2 regions of the Streptomyces sp. NPDC101219 genome follow, and region 1 is predicted to be linked to the other one. Evidence: riboswitches for the same ligand, from Rfam matches in the RefSeq annotation. Region 1 holds a riboswitch; the other holds the start of a gene.

The links. Region 1 has a riboswitch for glycine ahead of gcvP (aminomethyl-transferring glycine dehydrogenase). Riboswitches for the same ligand answer to the same signal wherever they lie in the genome.
Region 2: it holds a riboswitch for glycine, as region 1 does, so the genes downstream of both, gcvT (glycine cleavage system aminomethyltransferase GcvT) here and gcvP (aminomethyl-transferring glycine dehydrogenase) in region 1, are expected to answer to the same signal.

What each region holds. Positions count from the first base shown of each region.
Region 1 covers NZ_JBIWOK010000001.1:8,487-18,437, reverse strand. The annotation lists gene ACIRPP_RS00095 (ABC transporter permease) at 1-575, shown strand, start outside; gene ACIRPP_RS00090 (ABC transporter ATP-binding protein) at 577-1,707, shown strand; gene ACIRPP_RS00085 (DUF5701 family protein) at 1,739-2,401, opposite strand; gene ACIRPP_RS00080 (CatB-related O-acetyltransferase) at 2,463-3,131, opposite strand; gene ACIRPP_RS00075 (TetR/AcrR family transcriptional regulator) at 3,233-3,892, shown strand; gene gcvP (aminomethyl-transferring glycine dehydrogenase) at 4,028-6,913, opposite strand; glycine riboswitch at 7,089-7,184, opposite strand; gene ACIRPP_RS00065 (PRC-barrel domain-containing protein) at 7,297-7,671, shown strand; gene ACIRPP_RS00060 (DNA polymerase IV) at 7,705-9,084, opposite strand; gene ACIRPP_RS00055 (MerR family transcriptional regulator) at 9,194-9,871, opposite strand.
Region 2 covers NZ_JBIWOK010000006.1:416,738-426,688, forward strand. The annotation lists gene glyA (serine hydroxymethyltransferase) at 112-1,371, opposite strand; gene gcvH (glycine cleavage system protein GcvH) at 1,387-1,764, opposite strand; gene gcvT (glycine cleavage system aminomethyltransferase GcvT) at 1,891-3,009, opposite strand; glycine riboswitch at 3,237-3,338, opposite strand; gene ACIRPP_RS14895 (AAA family ATPase) at 3,560-4,315, shown strand; gene ACIRPP_RS14900 (enhanced serine sensitivity protein SseB) at 4,448-5,239, shown strand; gene ACIRPP_RS14905 (enhanced serine sensitivity protein SseB C-terminal domain-containing protein) at 5,395-6,189, shown strand; gene ACIRPP_RS14910 (ABC transporter substrate-binding protein) at 6,649-8,319, shown strand; gene ACIRPP_RS14915 (ABC transporter permease) at 8,427-9,431, shown strand; gene ACIRPP_RS14920 (ABC transporter permease) at 9,433-9,951, shown strand, end outside.

The sequences.
Region 1 (9,951 bases):
TGGCCTGGCTGCTCGCCCGTACCGACTTCCCCGGCCGCGGACTGGTGAGGGCGCTGGTCACCCTCCCCCTGGTGCTGCCTCCGGTGGTGGGCGGTGTCGCCCTGCTGCTCGCACTCGGCCGCAACGGGGTCGTCGGCCAGTGGCTGGACGCCTGGTTCGGCATCACCCTGCCGTTCTCCACCGCGGGCGTCGTCGTCGCCGAGACCTTCGTGGCGATGCCTTTCCTCGTCATCAGTGTGGAGGGCACGCTGCGGGCCGCCGACCCCCGGTTCGAGGAGGCGGCCGCCACCCTGGGCGGCTCCCGGTTCACGGCCTTCCGCCGGGTCACGCTGCCGCTGATCCTCCCCGGCATCGCGGCCGGTGCCGTGCTGGCCTGGGCGAGGGCCCTCGGGGAGTTCGGTGCCACGATCACCTTCGCCGGGAACTTCCCCGGCCGCACCCAGACCATGCCGCTCGCCGTGTACCTCGCCCTGCAGAACGACCCGGCGGCGGCGATCGCCCTGAGCCTGGTCCTGCTGGCCGTGTCCGTCGCCGTGCTGGCCGCGCTGCGCGACCGGTGGATGAGGGCGGTCTGACATGGTGCCCGCGAAGATGCCGGAGCGGTCCGGGACGCCCAGCGCCGAGACCGCCCCCGCCGGGGCACACCCCCCGGCCGGCCGTGCCCCCGTCGACGGACTCGACGCCCGGCTGGTCGTGGACCGGGGTTCCTTCCGGCTGGACGTGCCGTTGCGCGCCGCGCCCGGGGACGTGATCGCGCTGCTCGGGCCGAACGGTGCGGGCAAGTCCACCGCGTTGCGCGCCCTCGCGGGCCTGGCCCCCCTCACGGACGGTCACCTGCTGCTGGACGGACGGGAGCTGCACGACGCGCCGCCCGAGGACCGCCCGGTCGGCGTGGTGTTCCAGGACTACCTGCTCTTCCCGCACCTGACCGCCCTCGACAACGTGGCCTTCGGGCCGCGCTGCCGGGGCGCCGGCAAGGCGGAGGCCCGGGCGGTGGCCGCGGAGTGGCTGGACCGCATGGGGCTGGCATCCCACGCGGACGCCAAGCCCCGCCGGCTCTCCGGCGGCCAGGCCCAGCGCGTGGCCCTGGCCCGCGCCCTCGCCACCCGCCCCCGGCTGCTGCTCCTGGACGAGCCGCTGGCCGCGTTGGACGCCCGCACGCGGCTCGAGGTCCGGGCGGAGCTGCGGCGGCACCTGGCCGCCTTCGAGGCCGTCGCCGTGCTGGTCACACACGATCCGCTGGACGCGATGGTGCTGGCCGACCGGCTCGTCGTCGTGGAGGAGGGACGCACCGTCCAGGAGGGCACGCCCACGGACATCGCCCGCCACCCGCGCACCGAGTACATCGCCCAGCTGGTCGGCCTGAATCTCTACCGCGGCCGGGCAGACGGCCACACCGTCCGGATCCCCGGGGGGCCCGCCATCACCACCAGCGAGCACCTGACCGGGCCGGCCTTCGTGGCGTTCCCGCCCGGCGCGGTCACGCTGTACGGGGCGCGGCCGGGGGGTACCAGTGCCCGGAACCTGTGGCGCTGCGAGGTGGCCGGCCTGGAGACCCACGGAGACCAGATCCGTGCCGAACTGACCGGTGAGCTGTCCCTGGCCGCCGACCTCACCACGGTGGCCGCCGCCGAGCTCGACCTGCGCCCGGGCGCCCCGGTCTGGGCGGCCGTCAAGGCGGCCCAGACCCACGCCTACCCGGCGTAGCCCCCTGCCCCGCAGGTGCGGGGGCGGGCCGTCACATCGCGCGGCCCGTCGTCGAGGCAAAGCCGAGCCAGGTGTGCCGGTTGCCCCACCAGCACCAGCCGACCTTGGGGGCGTCGCGCCGGTCCCGGCCGTCGCGGCCGGTGCCGTTGCTGATCCAGAGGGCGGGCGTGCGGGCGTCGAACGTCCCGTTCGGCTTGCGCAGCCGGGAGCCGATCGTCATGAAGCACCGGTTGCGTTCCAGGGCCTCGGGCTGCTGGAGCACCCAGTGGATGCCCTCGCTGAGCAGCAGCGGGGTGCGGCCGTCCCCGGTGAGCGCGGGCAGGGCCTCCTCCGGGCTCCAGTTGGCCAGGTGATCACCCCGGTCGATGCCGGTGACCGTGTAGAGGGGGGCGTCGGGCAGATCGATGCCCTGGGGCGTGAAACGGTCGACGTCCTGCATGTCCGTGACGACGAAGCCGGGCTTGCCGGCGTGGCGCAGCGACGGTGCGAGGACCGAGGCGGGGGCACGGTCGGGGTGAAGGGCCAGCAGGGTGTCCCGGCCCGCCGATGAGTGCCGTTCGGCGAAGGAGCGGACCTCTTCCGCCGGCAGGCCCCCGTGCGTGTGCAGGCCGAGTTCGATCAGGCGGTCGGCCTGGGCGGACAGCGGCGGCAGCGGGGCGAGCGGGCCGGCGGCGGTGGTCGGGGTGTCGGTCAATGCATGCTCCTTGCGGGGAGTTCCGGGCGGGGAGGGGCGGTGGTGGCGTTCGCCGGGGTGGTCATGACGTGCCGGGGGCGTGGCCGCGGCCGCCGGTCTCGCGGGCGGCGATCGCGCTGATCTCCGCCGGTGTGCCGGCCATGATCGTGCGCACATGGCGGGTGACCACGTCGACGGGCCAGTCCCACCAGGCCGCTTCCAGCAGGAGGGCCACGTCCGCGTCGCTGTACCGCTGCCGGATCGGGCGGGCCGGGTTGCCGCCGACCACGGTGTACGGCGGCACGTCGGCCGTGACGACGGCTCCGGCGGCGATGATGGCGCCGTCGCCGATGCGCACGCCCGGCATGACGGTGGCGCCGTAGCCGAACCAGACGTCGTTGCCGACGACCGTGTCACCGCGGCTGGGCATGGAGGTGACCAGATCGAGGGTCCGGTCGGTCCACTCCCCGCCGAACATGGTGAACGGGAAGGTGGACACCCCCATCGTCGGGTGCTCCGCCCCGGCCATCAGGAAGCGGGTGCCGGACGCCACGGCGCAGAACCGGCCGATGACCAGCTTCTCCGGACCGTAGGCGTAGAGGACGTTGCGCCGCTCGAACTCGGTCGCCGCATCGGGGTCGTCGTAGTAGGTGAACTCGCCGACCTCGATCGACGGTGAGGTGATCAGCGGCCTGAGGAACACGACGCGCTCGTGTTCCGGCAGCGGGTGCAGGACGGAAGGGTCGGTCATGGGGTCCCCCGTAGGACTGGTCGCTCTTACGTCGGTCGTAAAATTATACTCGACCGATGAGGAGTGTCAACAAAAAAATACTACGGGGGTAAGATTCATCCATGAGCAGTCACCACGACAGCGCGTCGGCAGGGTCCGGGGGCGGCCTGCGCGAAGTCAAGAAGCAGGAGACGCGTCAGCACATCTCCGATCAGGCCACCCGTCTCTTCCTCCGGCAGGGCTTCGACGCCACGACGATCGCGGAGATCGCCGACGCCGCGCGGGTGTCGAAGAAGACGGTCACCAACTACTTCGCCCGCAAGGAGGACCTGGCGCTCGACCACCAGGACGCCTTCGTCGCAGCCCTGGCCTCGTCGGTGGCCGCGCGCAGGCCCGGCGAGTCCGCCCTGGGCGCGCTGCGCCGCGCGTTCACCGAGGCGCTCGCCGCCCATGATCCGGTGAGCGGCTTCACCGGCCCGGAGTTCGCGCGGATGGTGGCCGACAGCGCCACCCTCACCGCCTGTCTGCGCGGCCTGCACGACCGCCGGGAGGAGGCACTGGCCGAGGCACTCGCGGCGGCCGAGCAGCTGCCGGCCGACGACATCATGATCCGCACGGCCGCCGGTCTCCTGGGCACGGTTCACCGTCTGCTGTTCCGGCGCATCCAGCAGCTCACCCTCGCCGGGCTGCCCGCCCAGGAGATCGAGGCGACGGTCGCGCCGGAGGCGGCCCGCGCCTTCGACCTGCTGGAACCGTCCATCGGCACCCTCGGCACCGCCTGACAGCCTCCTTACCCCCTGAGGCCCGCAGACGCGTGAGCGCCCGGCCGGGCATTCCCCGGCCGGGCGCTCACCTGCCCCGACACCATCGTCCCCCGTGCCACGCCGGGCCCACGGGACGGTGCTCCCCGAAGGACGTCAGTCCTCGTACGCGTCCAGCGGCGGGCAGGAGCACACCAGGTTGCGGTCGCCGAAGGCCTGGTCGATGCGCCGCACCGGCGGCCAGTACTTGTCCGCGGCGCTGACGCCGACCGGGAAGACCGCCTCCTCGCGGCTGTACGCGTGGTCCCACTCCCCGCCGAGCGCGGCGGCGGTGTGCGGGGCGTTGCGCAGCGGGTTGTCCTCGGCGGGCCACTCGCCCGACCCGACCTTCTCGATCTCCGCACGGATGGCGATCATCGTCTCGCAGAACCGGTCCAGTTCGGCCAAGTCCTCGGACTCGGTCGGCTCGATCATCAGCGTCCCGGCCACCGGGAAGGACATCGTCGGCGCGTGGAAGCCGTAGTCGATCAGCCGCTTGGCCACGTCGTCGACGCTGACGCCGGTCGCCTTGGTCAGCGGGCGCAGGTCGATGATGCATTCGTGCGCCACCAGCCCGCCGGGACCGGTGTAGAGCACCGGGTAGTGCGGTTCCAGGCGCTTGGCGATGTAGTTGGCGCTGAGGACCGCCACCTGCGTGGCCCGCTTCAGGCCCTCGCCGCCCATGAGCCGGACGTACGCCCAGGAGATGGGCAGGATGCCCGCCGAGCCCCAGGGCGCCGCCGAGATCGGGCCGACCCCGGTCTCCGGCCCCGCTTCGGGCTGCAGCGGGTGGTTCGGCAGGTAGGGGGCCAGGTGGGCGCGGACGCCGACCGGGCCGACGCCGGGGCCACCGCCGCCGTGCGGGATGCAGAACGTCTTGTGCAGGTTCAGATGGGAGACGTCGCCGCCGAAGTGGCCCGGCTTGGCCAGACCGACCAGGGCGTTGAGGTTGGCGCCGTCCACGTAGACCTGGCCGCCGGCCTCGTGCACCGCGGCGCAGATGTCGGCGACGTGCTCCTCGAACACGCCGTGCGTCGACGGGTAGGTGATCATCAGCACGGCGAGCTGGTCGCGGTACTGCTCGATCTTGGCGCGCAGGTCCTCGACGTCGACCTCGCCGTCGTCGGCGGTCCTGACGACGACGACCTTCATGCCTGCCATGACCGCGCTGGCCGCGTTGGTGCCGTGCGCGGAGGACGGGATGAGGCAGACCGTGCGCTGCTCGTCGCCGTTGGCGCGGTGGTAGCCGCGCACCGCGAGGAGTCCGGCCAGCTCGCCCTGGGAACCGGCGTTGGGCTGGAGGGACACCTTGTCGTAGCCGGTGACCTCGGCGAGCCGGTCCTCCAGCTCACGGATGAGCGTGAGGTATCCGGCGGCCTGCTCGGCGGGCGCGAAGGGGTGCAGCCCGCCGAACTCGGGCCAGGTGATCGGCTCCATCTCGGTGGTCGCGTTGAGCTTCATGGTGCAGGAGCCCAGCGGGATCATGCCGCGGTCCAGCGCGTAGTCGCGGTCGGCGAGCCGGCGCAGGTAGCGCAGCATGGCCGTCTCGGAGCGGTGCTGGTGGAAGACCGGGTGGGTCAGGAACTCGTCGGAGCGCAGCAGCGCGTCCGGCAGCGTGTCCCGCGCGGCGGCATCCAGCGCCTCGACGTCGCCGTCGACGCCGAAGGCCCGCCACACGGCCGTCAGCTGCGCCCGGGTGGTGGTCTCGTCGCAGGCGGCCGAGACGTGGTCGGCGTCGACGAGCCGCAGGTTGACGCCGTTGTCCCGGCCGGCGGCGACGACCTCGCCGGCCCGGCCGGGGACCCGCGCGGTCACGGTGTCGAAGTAGGAGTCGTGCACGATCTCGACCCCGCCGGCCCGCAGGCCCTCGGCGAGGATCACGGCGTACCGGTGGGTGCGCCGCGCGATGGTGCGCAGGCCCTCCGGACCGTGGTAGACGGCGTACATGCCGGCCATGACGGCGAGCAGCACCTGGGCCGTGCAGATGTTGCTGGTGGCCTTCTCGCGGCGGATGTGCTGCTCACGGGTCTGCAGCGCGAGCCGGTAGGCCTGGTTGCCGTCGACGTCGACGGAGACGCCGACGAGGCGTCCGGGCAGGCTGCGGGCCATCTTCTCCTGGACGGCCATGTAGCCGGCGTGCGGCCCGCCGAAGCCCATCGGCACGCCGAAGCGCTGGGTGGTGCCGACCGCGATGTCCGCGCCGAGCTCTCCGGGCGACGTCAGCAGGGTCAGCGCGAGGAGGTCGGCGGCCACCGTGACCAGGGCGCCGAGCTCGTGTGCCCGGTCGATGACCGGCTTGAGGTCGCGGACGGCACCGGAGGCGCCCGGGTACTGGAGCAGCACGCCGTTGATCTCGCGCTCGGCGATCTCGGCGGGGATGCCGTCGCTCAGGTCGGCGACGACGACCTCGACACCGGCCGGTTCGGCGCGGGTCCGGATCACGGCGACGGTCTGCGGCAGCGCGTCCGCGTCGACCAGGAACAAGCCCTTCTTGTTCTTGCCCATGCGCCGCGACAGGGCCATCGCCTCGGCCGCGGCGGTGCCCTCGTCGAGCAGCGAGGCGCCGGCGGTCGGCAGCCCGGTCAGCTCGGCGACGGTGGTCTGGAAGTTCAGCAGCGCTTCGAGGCGGCCCTGGGAGATCTCCGGCTGGTAGGGCGTGTACGCCGTGTACCAGGCGGGGTTCTCCAGGACGTTGCGCAGGATGACGGGCGGGGTGAACGTCCCGTAGTAGCCGAGCCCGATCATGGAGTCGAGCACCTGGTTGCGTCCGGCCAGGGAGCGCAGTTCGGCGAGCACCTCGGCCTCACTGCGGGCGTCCGGCAGGTCGAGCGCGTCGGTGTTCTTGATGACATCCGGGACGGCGGCGGACGTGAGCTCGTCGAGGGAGCCGTAACCGACCTGGGCGAGCATCTTGGCGCGCGCCTCGTGGTCAGGTCCGATGTGGCGCTGCTCGAAGGGTGTCCCCTGCTCGAGCTCTGACAGCGGAGTGCGATGGGCGGTCATTGCGGAGGCCTCCTGGTCTGACGACCTTCGTGGGGCACCACGGCACGGGTACCCGGACGGCCTCCCCCTCTGTCATCTCGACCTGAGAGCTTCACCGGATCGTCCGAAGACGCCCCGGCTTTCACCGTCGGTGAGAGCGGAAGCCGTCGACACCCGCCCTGCTTTCCAGAGTGACCTCACCCGTGCGGTACGTGGGCCTGAGAGATTCCGGGGAGGATTTGCTCCTTCGGCGCCTCCGATGGTGCCCGGAGGACTCTCCCGCACGGGGTCAGCAGCCGAAAGCCAGCGTACCAGCGGGGACACCGCACGGGCCTTCGAGTGGCCGCTGGACCGATTGTGCCGTTGTGTAGTGCTTACGGATGAGTGCGACCAGTGGAGGGCCCGTGCGAACCGACATCGACCCGCGCCACCTGATCGGCCGCAAGGCGTTCGACCGCGACGGACACCGGATCGGAACCATCGACGAGGTGTATCTCGACGACGCCACGGGTGTCCCCGAGTGGGCGGCGATACGCACCGGCCTGTTCGGCCGCGACGCCTTCGTCCCCCTGGAGCCCAGCGAACTCGTGGACGGCGCCCTCCACGTCCCCTTCGAGCGCGCCCTGATCAAGGACGCCCCCGACTTCGGCGTCGGCCGGCACCTGTCTCCCGAGCAGGAACTCCAGCTCTACCACCACTACGGCCTCGACGTCGCCGCTCCCCCGGCCCTGCCGGACCGGGACTTCGGCAAGCTGGCGGGCCAGGACGAACCGGCCTGACCCCGGTCCCGGCCTGACGGCACCGTGGCGCTCTCAGCCGGTGCCGTCCGCGGCCGGTGGGGTCCCGTCGTCCCCGTCGTCCTCTCTCCGCACCAGCGGGAGCGGGTCCGCCGGCCGGAGACCCGGGTCGTCGGTGCGGAAGGTCCGCACCCGGCCCGGCTGCGAACCGGGCGTCTCGAAACGCACCGTGACCCGGCCCAGCCCGCTCCCCTGCACCCACCCGTGCCCGAACTCCGTGTGCCACACGTCGTGTCCGGCGGGCCAGCGCCGCTCCGGCGGGTGCCGGTCCTCGGGGGCGGGCGTCGTGCCGGGCTCCTCGGGCGACGGCTCCTCCCGCTCCCCGGCAGCCTGAGCGAACAGGTCCTCCTGCGTGTAAGCGGCCAGCCCCGTGACGCCGACGCCGAGCAGCCGCACGCCGCCCGTGGTGTCGACGGAGTCCAGCAGCCGGGCTGCGGCCTCCCGCACCACCGCCGGGTCGTCCGTGGGCCCGCGGAGGGTCTCGGAGCGGGTGAGCGTGGAGAAGTCGTAGCGCCGCACCTTCAGCACGATGGTGCGCCCCGACAGGCCCGCGCTCCGCAGCCTGCGCACGCACCGGTCGGCGAGCCGCCGCACCTCCGTCCCGACCCGGACGCGGTCGTGGATGTCGACGTCGTAGGTGTCCTCCACCGACACCGACTTCGCCTCGCGCTCGGCCACCACGGGCCGGTCGTCGTGCGCCAGCGCCATGGCGTACAGGGCGTGACCGTGTGCCTTGCCCACCAGCCGGACCAGCTCGTCCTCGCCCGCCTCGGCGAGTTCCTGGACCGTGTGGATGCCGGCGCGCCGCAGGTGGTCACCGGTGGCCGGGCCGACGCCGGGCAGGGTGCGCACCGACAGGGGACCCAGCAGGGCCCGCTCGGTGCCCGGTTCGATGACCACCAGGCCGTCCGGCTTGGCCCGCTCGGAGGCGATCTTGGCGAGCATCTTGGAGGCCGCCAGCCCCACCGACCCGGTGAGCCCGGTGACCTCCCGGATGTCCGCGCGCAGCCGGGCACCGACGCGGCGCGCCGACGGTTCGTCCCACGCGGCCCCGGCGGCCTCCAGGTCCACGAACGCCTCGTCGAGGCTCAGCGGCTCCACGAGCGGGGACAGCGCTTTGAGCAGGCCCATCACCTGCTCGCTGAGCGATCGGTAGAAGGCGAAGCGCGGCACGAGGTAGGCGGCGTGCGGGGCGAGCCGGCGGGCCTGGGCCATGGGCATCGCGGAATGCACGCCGAACACCCGGGCCTCGTAGGAGGCGGTGGCGACCACCCCGCGCGGCCCGAGCCCGCCCACCACGACGGCCTTCCCGCGCAGGCTCGGCTTGGACGCCTGCTCCACCGAGGCGTAGAAGGCATCCATGTCGAGATGCAGGATGGTGGGCGCGGATCTCACGCCTTCGATGCTGCCCTACGCCACTGACAGCGACCTGCCCGGACCCGCCCCGCCGGGCGACCGGACCGGAGCGGGCACCGGCCCCGCGGCGTCGGCTCCCGTACCGGTCTCAGACGGCCCGGTTGCGCCGCCGGGCCAGCTCGTCGGTGGGGTTGTGCCCGACCAGCGTCTCCCCGGTGTCGACGCGCTCGCCGTGCAGCTGGGACAGCGCGCCCTCGACGTCCCGCCAGACCACGCCGACGGCGATGCCGAAGATGCCCTGGCCGCCCTGGAGCAGCGCGTGGACCTCGTCGGGCGAGGTGCACTCGTAGACCGTGGCTCCGTCGCTCATCAGCGTCATGCGTTCCAGGTCGCTGAAGCCTCGCTCACGCAGGTGCTGGACGGCGGTGCGGATGTTCTGCAGGGACACACCGGTGTCGAGGAAGCGCTTCACGATCTTCAGCACGACGACGTCGCGGAAGCTGTACAGCCGCTGGCTGCCCGACCCGTGGGCGGGCCGCACACTCGGTTCCACCAGCCCCGTGCGGGCCCAGTAGTCCAGCTGGCGATAGGTGATCCCCGCCGCCGCGCAGGCGGTGGGACCCCGGTAGCCGATCTGGTCGGACGCCATGGACGTCGCCCCTCCGCTGCCCGTCGCGGCGGCCGTCAGATGTCGAGCGTGATCGGCCGCACTGCCGTGAGGGGGGTACACCCCGCCCGAGCGGAGCCGAGAGCTCATGGGAGGGTACGGGCCGCTCGCCCCCAGTTCGGGGGCACCCCCAGCCGTACCGTCGCCGCTGCTTCTCACGCCGACCTCCGTCCTTGACCTGCCTCCTCGACGGTAGGCAGTCACCAAGGGTGCGTCAACGATCGCCACACTCGGCACGC
Region 2 (9,951 bases), on a different contig from region 1:
CGCCGGCGGTACAGGGGGTGCGTGAGGGGCGCGTACGACGCGGGGCATCGCGCCCACCGTTTCCAGTGTGCGCGATGCCCCGGACGTTCGTACGAATCAAAGGGTACGAAACTACTTCAGACCGGGGTACAGCGGATGCTTCGCCGCGAGCGCCGTCACCCGGGCCCGCAGCGTCTCGGCGTCGTACTCGGGCTTCAGCGTCTCGGCGATCACGTCCGCGACCTCGGCGAAGTCCTCGGCGGTGAAGCCGCGGGTGGCGAGGGCGGGCGTGCCGATGCGCAGGCCGGAGGTGACCATCGGCGGACGCGGGTCGTTCGGGATCGCGTTGCGGTTGACGGTGATCCCGACCTCGTGCAGCCGGTCCTCAGCCTGCTGTCCGTCGAGCTCCGAGGCGCGCAGGTCGACCAGGACCAGGTGCACGTCCGTGCCGCCGGACAGCACGTCCACGCCGACGGCCCGGACGTCGTCCTTCACCAGGCGCTCGGCCAGGATCCGGGCGCCCTCCAGGGTGCGGCGCTGGCGGTCCTTGAACTCCTCGGAGGCGGCGACCTTGAACGCGACCGCCTTCGCGGCGACCACGTGCTCCAGCGGGCCGCCCTGCTGGCCGGGGAAGACCGCGGAGTTGATCTTCTTGGCCAGCTCGGACGTGCTGAGGATCACACCGCCGCGGGGGCCGCCGAGGGTCTTGTGGGTCGTGGTGGTGACGACGTGGGCGTGCGGCACCGGGTTGGGGTGCAGGCCCGCCGCGACCAGACCGGCGAAGTGCGCCATGTCGACCATGAGGTAGGCGCCGACCTCGTCCGCGATCCGGCGGAACGCGGCGAAGTCCAGCTGCCTCGGGTAGGCCGACCAGCCGGCCACGATCAGCTTCGGCTTCTTCTCCTTGGCGAGCCGCTCGACCTCGGCCATGTCGACGACCCCGGTGTCGTCCACGTGGTAGGCGACCACGTCGTACAGCTTGCCGGAGAAGTTGATCTTCATGCCGTGGGTCAGGTGCCCGCCGTGCGCCAGGTTCAGGCCCATGATCGTGTCACCGGGCTTGAGCAGCGCGAACATCGCGGCGGCGTTGGCCTGCGCGCCCGAGTGCGGCTGCACGTTGGCGTGCTCGGCGCCGAAGAGCTCCTTGACCCGGTCGATCGCGATCTGCTCGATCACGTCGACGTGCTCGCAGCCGCCGTAGTAGCGGCGGCCGGGGTAGCCCTCGGCGTACTTGTTGGTCAGGACGGTGCCCTGGGCCTCCATGACCGCGACCGGGGCGAAGTTCTCCGAGGCGATCATCTCGAGGGTGGACTGCTGCCGGTGCAGCTCCGCGTCGACGGCGGCGGCGACGGCCGGGTCGAGCTCGTGCAGGGGCGTGTTCAGAAGCGACATTGCGGCGACGACTCCTCAGCCCGCGATGTGGGCGTCGTACTCGGCGGCGGTCAGCAGGTCGGACGGCTCGTCGGTGATGCGCACCTTGAACAGCCAACCGCCCTCGAAGGGAGCCGAGTTGACCAGCGACGGGTCGTTCACCACGTCCTCGTTGACCGCGGTGACCTCGCCGGTGACCGGGCAGTAGAGGTCGCTGACCGACTTGGTCGACTCCAGCTCGCCGCAGGTCTCGCCCGCGGTCACCGTGTCACCGACCTCGGGGAGCTGGACGAAGACGACGTCGCCGAGCGCGTTCGCCGCGTGCTCCGTGATGCCGATCGTCGACACGCCGTCCTCGGCGTCCGACAGCCACTCGTGTTCCTTGCTGTACCGCAGGTTCTGGGGGTTGCTCATGGCCTGGATTCTCCTGTACGCGGGGGACTGCTGACGGGGGAGGGACAGCGGCGGACGCCCGTGGACGGCTGCGCGACGGCACCGGTGCGCACGCGCGGACGGCTGTCCGGAAACGCTACGACGGTGTCACTTCTGACGCTTGTAGAACGGCAGCGCCACGACCTCGTACGGCTCCTGACGGCCGCGGATGTCGACGGCGACCCCCGCGGTGCCCGGAGCGGCGTGGGCCGGGTCGACGTAGGCCATCGCGATGGGCTTGCCCAGCGTGGGCGACGGCGCACCGGAGGTGACCTCGCCGATCACCTCGTCGCCCTTGACGACCGGGTACCCGGCGCGCGGGACCCGGCGGCCCTCGGCGACCAGCCCGACCAGCACGCGGGGCGGGTTCTGCTCGGCGCGCGCGGCGGCCTCGGTCAGGGCGGCGCGGCCCACGAAGTCGCCCTCCTTCTCGAACTTCACCACCCGGCCGAACCCGGCGTCGAACGGCGTCAGCGAGCTGCTCAGCTCGTTGCCGTACAGCGGCATGCCCGCCTCCAGGCGCAGCGTGTCCCGGCAGGACAGCCCGCACGGGACCAGGCCGACGCCCTCGCCGGCCTTGGTCAGCGCCTGCCACAGTTCGACCGCGTGCTCCGGCTTCACGAACAGCTCGAAGCCGTCCTCGCCGGTGTAGCCGGTACGGGCGATCAGCGCGGGCAGACCCGCCACCGTGCCGGGCAGCCCGGAGTAGTACTTCAGGCCGTCCAGGTCGGCGTCGGTGAGGGAGGCGAGGACGGTGACGGACTCGGGGCCCTGCACGGCGAGCAGCGCGTAGGCGTCGCGGTCGTCGCGCACCTCGGCGTCGAAACCGGCCGACCGCTCCACCAGCGCGTCGAGCACCGTCTGCGCGTTGGAGGCGTTGGCGACGACCAGGTACTCCGACTCGCCGAGCCGGTAGACGATCAGGTCGTCGAGGATGCCGCCGTTCTCGTCGCAGATCATCGTGTAGCGGGCCCGGCCCTGCTTGACCGTGCCGATGTTGCCGACCAGGGCGTGGTCGAGGAGCGCGCGCGCCTGCGGACCGCTGACCGTGATCTCACCCATGTGGGAGAGGTCGAAGAGCCCGGCCCGGTTGCGGACGGCGAGGTGCTCGTCGCGTTCGGAGCCGTAGCGCAGCGGCATGTCCCAGCCGGCGAAGTCGGTCATCGTCGCGCCGAGCGCGCGATGCACGGCATCGAGCGCGGTCCGGCGGAGTTCGGTACTGCTCATCGGTAGGTCTCCCAGTGGCGATGGGGTCCCCCCGCGCCGGGGCAGCTGCTGGCGGGCCGAGGTCCTGGGGCAGCAGGACGGCGTGGGAAGGGCGAGGACGATCCTCCCCATCTGTCATCGGAACCTGAGAGGTTCGCCATGACCGCCCGCGCAGGGGACGGCGTACGGCTTGCACCTTGGGTGGAGCCACCGGAGCAGTGTCGCGGCGGCCCGCTTTTCAGATGTGCCTCGCCCGCGCGGTAACGGGGCCTGAGAGATTCAAGGGAGGGACTTGCTCCTTCGGCGCCCCGGCGTGCCACAAGTGCCGGAGACTCTCCCGCGCGGATTCAAACGGCCGGTATGCAGTTGGCGGGCTCATCATTGCACGCATTCCGGGGTCGCGGCAGGGGGACCCTTCTCAGGGGACGCGCAGGGTGCGCGCTCGGTCACAGCGAGCTGTGACCGGCCTGTTGCGGGAAACGGACGGAAACCAGTGACACCCCGCATTACCTTCTCTTCACAGCCGGCTGGGCGCGGGACTCCGGTACCCGGCCCCAGGGGAGGACACACGGTGAACAGGACCACGGCGTACGCCGGCGCGACGGGCGCCCCACCGCCCGACCGGCCGGACGTCCCGGCCCCGTCGGCCGCGGCGGGCACCACGGCCGCGGCGGGCACGACGGCCGCGGCGGTCCCGGCCCGGGTGCCCGCCCCCGCCGCCCCGCCGGCCGGGCCCGGCGGATCGCTCCCCGCGCCCGCCGTCCACGACCTGCGCGGACGCACCGGCGGCGGCCCGCACGCCCTGCTCTTCGCCCCGCGGGACGTCGTCGTGGTCACCGGACTGCCCGGCAGCGGCAAGTCCACTCTGATGCGGCGCACCGTGCGCGGGCCCCGCGTCGACTCCCAGGACACCCGCGACCGCTGGGACGCCCGGATGCCCCGCTTCCTGCCGTACGCGCTCTACCGGCCGCTGGTCCGCCTGGACCACTACGCGGGCCTGCGCCGCGCGCTGCGCACCGGCGAGGGCGTCGTCGTGCACGACTGCGGCACCCAGGCATGGGTACGCCGCTGGCTGGCCCGCGAGGCCCGCCGCCGGGGAGCACACCTGCGGCTGCTGCTCCTCGACGTCACCCCGCAACAGGCCCTGGACGGCCAGCGTGCCCGCGGCCGCGGCGTCTCGCGGTACGCCTTCCTGCGGCACCGCGCGGCGGTGGACCGGCTGCTGCGCGCGGTGCGGCGGGGCGAACCGCCCGCCGGCTGCGGCTCGGTGGTCCTGCTCGACCGGGACGCGACGGACACTCTGAGCCGGATCGGCTTCACCCGTTGACGGCGGACACCCGGCTCGACGGCGGACATCCGGCCGGACACCGGCCCGGAGTGCCGCACGGCCGGACGGCGACCGTGCGGCAGCGGTTAGCCTTTCCAGCCACAGCAGTGGTTCCAGGCAGGCGGTAGGCAGATGGACTTCCCGGCGGGCTTCTCCGCGGACTTCCCGGCACAGGCACACCCCCATCCGCACGGCGGATGGCCCGGCAACGAGCTGGAGGAGGTGCTCTCCGCCTCCCTCGGCGTCCCCTCGGCCGGCGGCCGGATCGTCGAGGTCCTGGGCCGCAGCTTCGTGTGGATACCCCTGCCGAACGGCGGCGGACCCGACAGCGGCTCCCTGGACCTGCCCACGATGGAACTCGACGGCCAGGCCTACGTGCCGGTCTTCAGCTCCGAGGAGCAGTTCCGCCAGGTGGTCGGCTCGCACATGTCGTACACCATCGCGCCCGCCGTGGAGTTCGCCCGCGGGCTGCCCCCGCAGGCCGGGATCGCCGTGAACCCGGGCGGCGTCATCGGCATCCCGCTGCCGCCCGAGGCGGTGGCCGACCTGTGCCGGAGCGGGAACACCCCGCCCGACGGCACGCCGGGCGGCGGCGGCCGGGTCCGGCTGTTCGAGCCCGACTGGCAGGACGACCCGGTGGACTTCCTCGCGGCGGCCGGCGCCGAGTTCGAGGCGCTAGGCGTGGTGCGCACCGCCCGCCGCTGCCTGGCCGCGGTCGAGACGGCCGACCCGGTGCTCTTCATCGGCGTCGAACTGACCCGGTGGGACGAGGACCCGCACACCCTGCCGACGGACGCGCTCGGCCGCGCCCTGGGTCGCACGCCGGTGAAGTGGCCGGTCAACGTGGTCCTCCTGGACGTCGCCCAGGACCCCGTCGGCGACTGGATGCGCGAGCGCGTGCGGCCCTTCTACCAGCAGCAGTAGGCCGGACCGGCCGGGACGCGCGGGTTCCGCGCCGCCCGGGCCGCGGCCCGGGCGGCCGCACGGCTGCCGGACCGCCACCGGTCCGGCCGGCACGGGGCGGCTTAAGCTAGGTTCATTGGCTGGGGCGAGGGCGTTGTACGGAGGGGCGATACAAAGTGAGCGCTGGCACCGCGGCGGCCGGACAGGTCGAGCACATGCTGCGCCAGGTGACGCCCGGGCGCTACGACGCCTACGAGGCGTTGCTGCGCGCGCTCGCCACGCCCTCCTCCGGCCAGGTCTGGATGCTGCTGTGGCACGGCCAGGCGGGCTCCCCTGACGCCCAGTACGGGAACATGGAGGTCGACGGCCACGGCTACGCGCCGTGTGTCACCTCCGCGCAGGAGCTGTCCGCCAGCGGCTGGAACCGGTCCTACGAGGTCGTCGACGGCCTCGACGTGGCCCGCGCCCTCTACCCCGACCGCTTCGGTCTCTGGCTCAACCCGCACGCGCCCGGCGGCGGCGTCGGCGTCCCGTGGCTGGACCTGCGCCGCATCGCCACGGGCCTCGACCGCCAGCCCGCGGGACCGCTCAGACTGTCCGAACCCGGCATCGAGATCCCGCAGTTCTACGCCCTGCTCGCGCAGAACGCCCACCGCACCCCGGCCGTCCGCGCCCTGCGCCGCGCCTGGGTGCAGCCCGCGCTGGGGGCGCCGTACCTCGCCATCGGCCTCGACGTGTACGACACCTCGCCGCCGTCGGTGGACGCGGTGCGCGGCATGATGCAGCAGTCGCTCGGCGCCGTCCCGGACGGATTGCCCGTCTCCACCGTCGCGATGTCCGACGAACACGACCCGGTCGCCATGTGGCTGCGCGTCAACGCCCGTCCGTTCTACGACCGCGAGGCCCACGCCCCCGCCGCCGCCCCGGCCCCCGCGGCCGGCTACGGCTACCCGCCCGCACAGCGGCACTGACCGGCACTGACCGGCTCTGACCGGCACCAACCGGACCGGATCCGCCGCCCCGGGCCCCGCACCGGGGCCCGCACCGGGGCCCGGAATCCCACCATGCGGACGCCCGGCCGCCGGCCTGCATTCGCCGACGCCGCCCGCATCCCCGCCCGCTGAATTCACGTCAGCTTGTCTCGACCACGCGACCCGTGCGCGGTGAGCTATCAGTGATCACCCGCCTGTCACCTGCGGTTTCGCGCGGCTTTCGGCCCCGGGGCGCTGTCCTGAGAGGGCTTCGGGACGACGGTGGGCGCCTCTCGCGCCCGGATTTCCCGCCCCGGGCGCCTGATGCGTCCCTTATGTCGAGCGTTCAGATCTCAGGTAGGTATCACCGCTATCCGGACTGTTCCTGACTCCCTGCGAACGTGAGTAGTGTTCGGGCGGTCATCTTGCATCCACATAGCGGACCCGGAGTGGCCCCATATGCGCATATCCAAGTCCCGAGCCGCTCGGGTGATCACGGCCGCGGTCGCGGTCGGTCTGATCGCCACGGGCTGCTCCAGCGACCGGGACAGTGACAACGAAGGCAGTGGCGACAAGGACACCTTCGTCTTCGCCGGCGCCGGTGATCCGGGTTCCCTGGACCCTGCCCTGGCCAGTGACGGTGAAACCTTCCGCGTGACCCGGCAGGCCTTCGAGGCCCTGCTCGAGCACGAGTCGGGCGGCAGCGAGCTGGTCGGCGGCCTCGCCGAGAAGTGGTCCAGCAACGACGAGGGCACCGTCTGGACCTTCAACCTCCGCAAGGGCGTGAAGTTCCACGACGGTGAGGCGTTCAACGCCGACGCGGTGTGCGCCAACTACGACCACTGGTTCAACTGGAAGGGCACCTACCAGTCGAGCGCGGTCTCCTACTACTGGCAGACCATCATGGGCGGGTTCGCGAAGAACGAGGACCCGGAGACCCCCGAGGCGAACTACAAGTCCTGCACCGCCAAGGACGAGAACACCGCCGTCATCGAGGTCAAGAACCCCTCCGCCAACCTCCCCGGCGGCTTCTCCCTCAACGCCCTCGCGATCCACTCGCCGAAGGCCATCGAGGAGTACAAGAAGCAGGACGCCTCCGCCAAGGGCGACGCCATCACGTACCCCAAGTACAGCCAGGAGGCCGGCACGGTCGCCGGTACCGGCCCGTACAAGATCACGAAGTGGAACAAGGGCAACAAGGAAGTCACCCTTGAGCGCTTCGACGACTACTGGGGCGAGAAGGCGAAGATCAAGAACCTGGTCTTCCGCACCATCGACACCGAAGAGGGCCGCCGCCAGGCGCTCCAGGCCGGTGACATCGACGGCTACGACCTGGTCGCCCCGGCCGACGTCAAGACCCTCAAGGACCAGGGCTACGGCGTCCCGACCCGTGGTGTCTTCAACCTCTTCTACGTGGGCATGAGCCAGACGGCGAACCCGGCCCTGAAGAAGAAGGACGTCCGCCAGGCGATCGCGCAGGCGATCGACAAGGAGAACCTGGTCAAGACCCAGCTGCCCGAGGGCGGCAAGGTGGCCGACCAGTTCATGCCGGACACCATCGAGGGCTACTCCAAGAACGTCACGCAGTACCCGCACGACGTGAACAAGGCGAAGGACCTGCTGAAGAAGGCCGGTGAGGAGAAGCTCGAGATCGAGTTCTGCTACCCGACCGAGGTCACCCGCCCGTACATGCCTGCCCCGCAGGACCTGTTCGAGCTGATGAAGGCCGACCTGGAGAAGGCCGGCATCACCGTCAAGCCGAAGGCCATGAAGTGGGCCCCGGAGTACCTGGACGCCACCGAGGCGGGCTCCTGCGCCCTGCACATGCTCGGCTGGACCGGTGACTTCAACGACGGCTACAACTTCATCGGCACCTGGTTCGCCGGGTTCGACAAGCAGTGGGGCTTCAAGGACAAGAAGGTCTTCGACGCGGTGAACGCCGGTTCGAAGCTGGGTGACCACGCCGAGCGTGTGGCCGCCTACACGAAGGCCAACGAGGTCATCATGGACTACCTGCCGGGTGTCCCGATCTCGTCCTCCCCGCCGGCCATCGCCTTCGCCAAGAACGTGAACCCGCCGAACGTCTCCCCGCTGACGCAGGAAGTGTTCGCCGAGGCCTCCTTCAAGTAGGCGCACGCGGCAGAAAGCACCAACGGGGGGTGTCCGCCCGGCCGTCGCAACTCGGCGGCCGGGCGGTTCCGTTCAGTAAGACATCACGCTAGAAAGGGGCATGCGGGGTGCTGCGTCTCGTCGTACGAAGACTGCTTCAGCTCATACCCACGCTGCTCGGCCTGTCGGTACTGCTCTTCCTGTGGCTCGACCGGCTGCCCGGTGGACCCGCCTCAGCGATCCTGGGGGAGAAGGCCACCGAGGCCGAAGTGGCGCGCATCAACCGTGCGCTCGGGCTGGACCAGCCCGTCTACGTTCAGTACTGGCGCTTCCTCAAGCGCATCTTCGAGCTCGACCTGGGCACCTCGGTCCAGACCGGACAGCCGGTGTGGGACGAATTCGTCCTGCGCTTCCCCGCGACGGCGGAGCTGTCCCTTTCCGCGATCCTCATCGCGGTCCTCGTCGGCGTCCCGCTCGGCTACTTCGCGGCCCGCAACCGCGGCGGCTGGCTCGACGTGACAGCGGTCTCCAGCTCTCTCGTCGGCATCTGCATCCCGGTCTTCTTCCTGGCCCTCATCCTCAAGGGCATCTTCGCCGTCCAGCTCGGGATCTTCCCCAGCTACGGGCGTCTGGACACCGGCATCAACGCCACCGAAGTGACCGGTTTCGCGGTCCTGGACGGCGTCCTCACCGGGGAGTTCGACGCCTCCTGGAACGCGATCATGCACCTGGTCCTGCCGGCCGTCGCGCTGTCCTCGATCCCGCTCGCCGTCATCGTCCGCATGACCCGCGCCAGTGTCCTGGAGGTGCAGGACGAGGACTACGTCCGCACCGCCGAGGCCAAGGGCCTCAAGCGCAGTGTCATCCGCGGCCGGCACGTGATGCGCAACGCGATGCTCCCCGTGATCACCGCGGTCGGCCTGCTCACGGGCTCCCTGCTGTCCGGCGCGGTCCTGACCGAGTCGGTGTTCGCCTTCGGCGGCATCGGCTCCTTCATCTGGACCGCGATCAACGGCCACGACTACCCCGTGCTCGTCGGCTTCATCATGTTCATCGCGCTGGTGTACGTCCTGATCAACCTGTTGGTGGACCTGGCGTACAGCCTCATCGACCCGAGAGTGCGGGTGCACTGACATGAGTGTCGCCACCAAGACAGACAAGATCCAGCGCCTCGCCGAACTGAGCGCCGTCAAGGAGAGCAGTAGCGGCGCCAGCCTGTGGCGCGAGGCGTTCCGCCGTCTCAAGCGCAGCAAGATGGCGATCATCGGCGCGCTCATCATCGCCCTGTTCCTGATCCTCGCGATCGTCGGGCCGTACATCGCGCCGTACTCCCCGACCGCCCAGACCTGGCGCAACGAGGTCTTCTCCAACCGCGGCGAGTTCGTCAACATGCGCGGCGAGAACTGGTTCGGGCTCGACCACCTCGGGCGGGACCTGTTCTCCCGGTTCCTGGTCGGTGCCCGTCAGACACTGCTCGTCGGTGTCGTCGCCACGGTGATCGGCCTGGTCATCGGCTTCCTCATCGGCGGCCTCGCGGGCGCCTTCGCCACCCTCGGCGGGGAGGCCGGCAAGCGCATCGACTCCGTGATCATGCGCTTCATCGACATCATGCTGGCGATGCCCTCGCTGCTGCTGGCCGTGTCGATCGCCGCC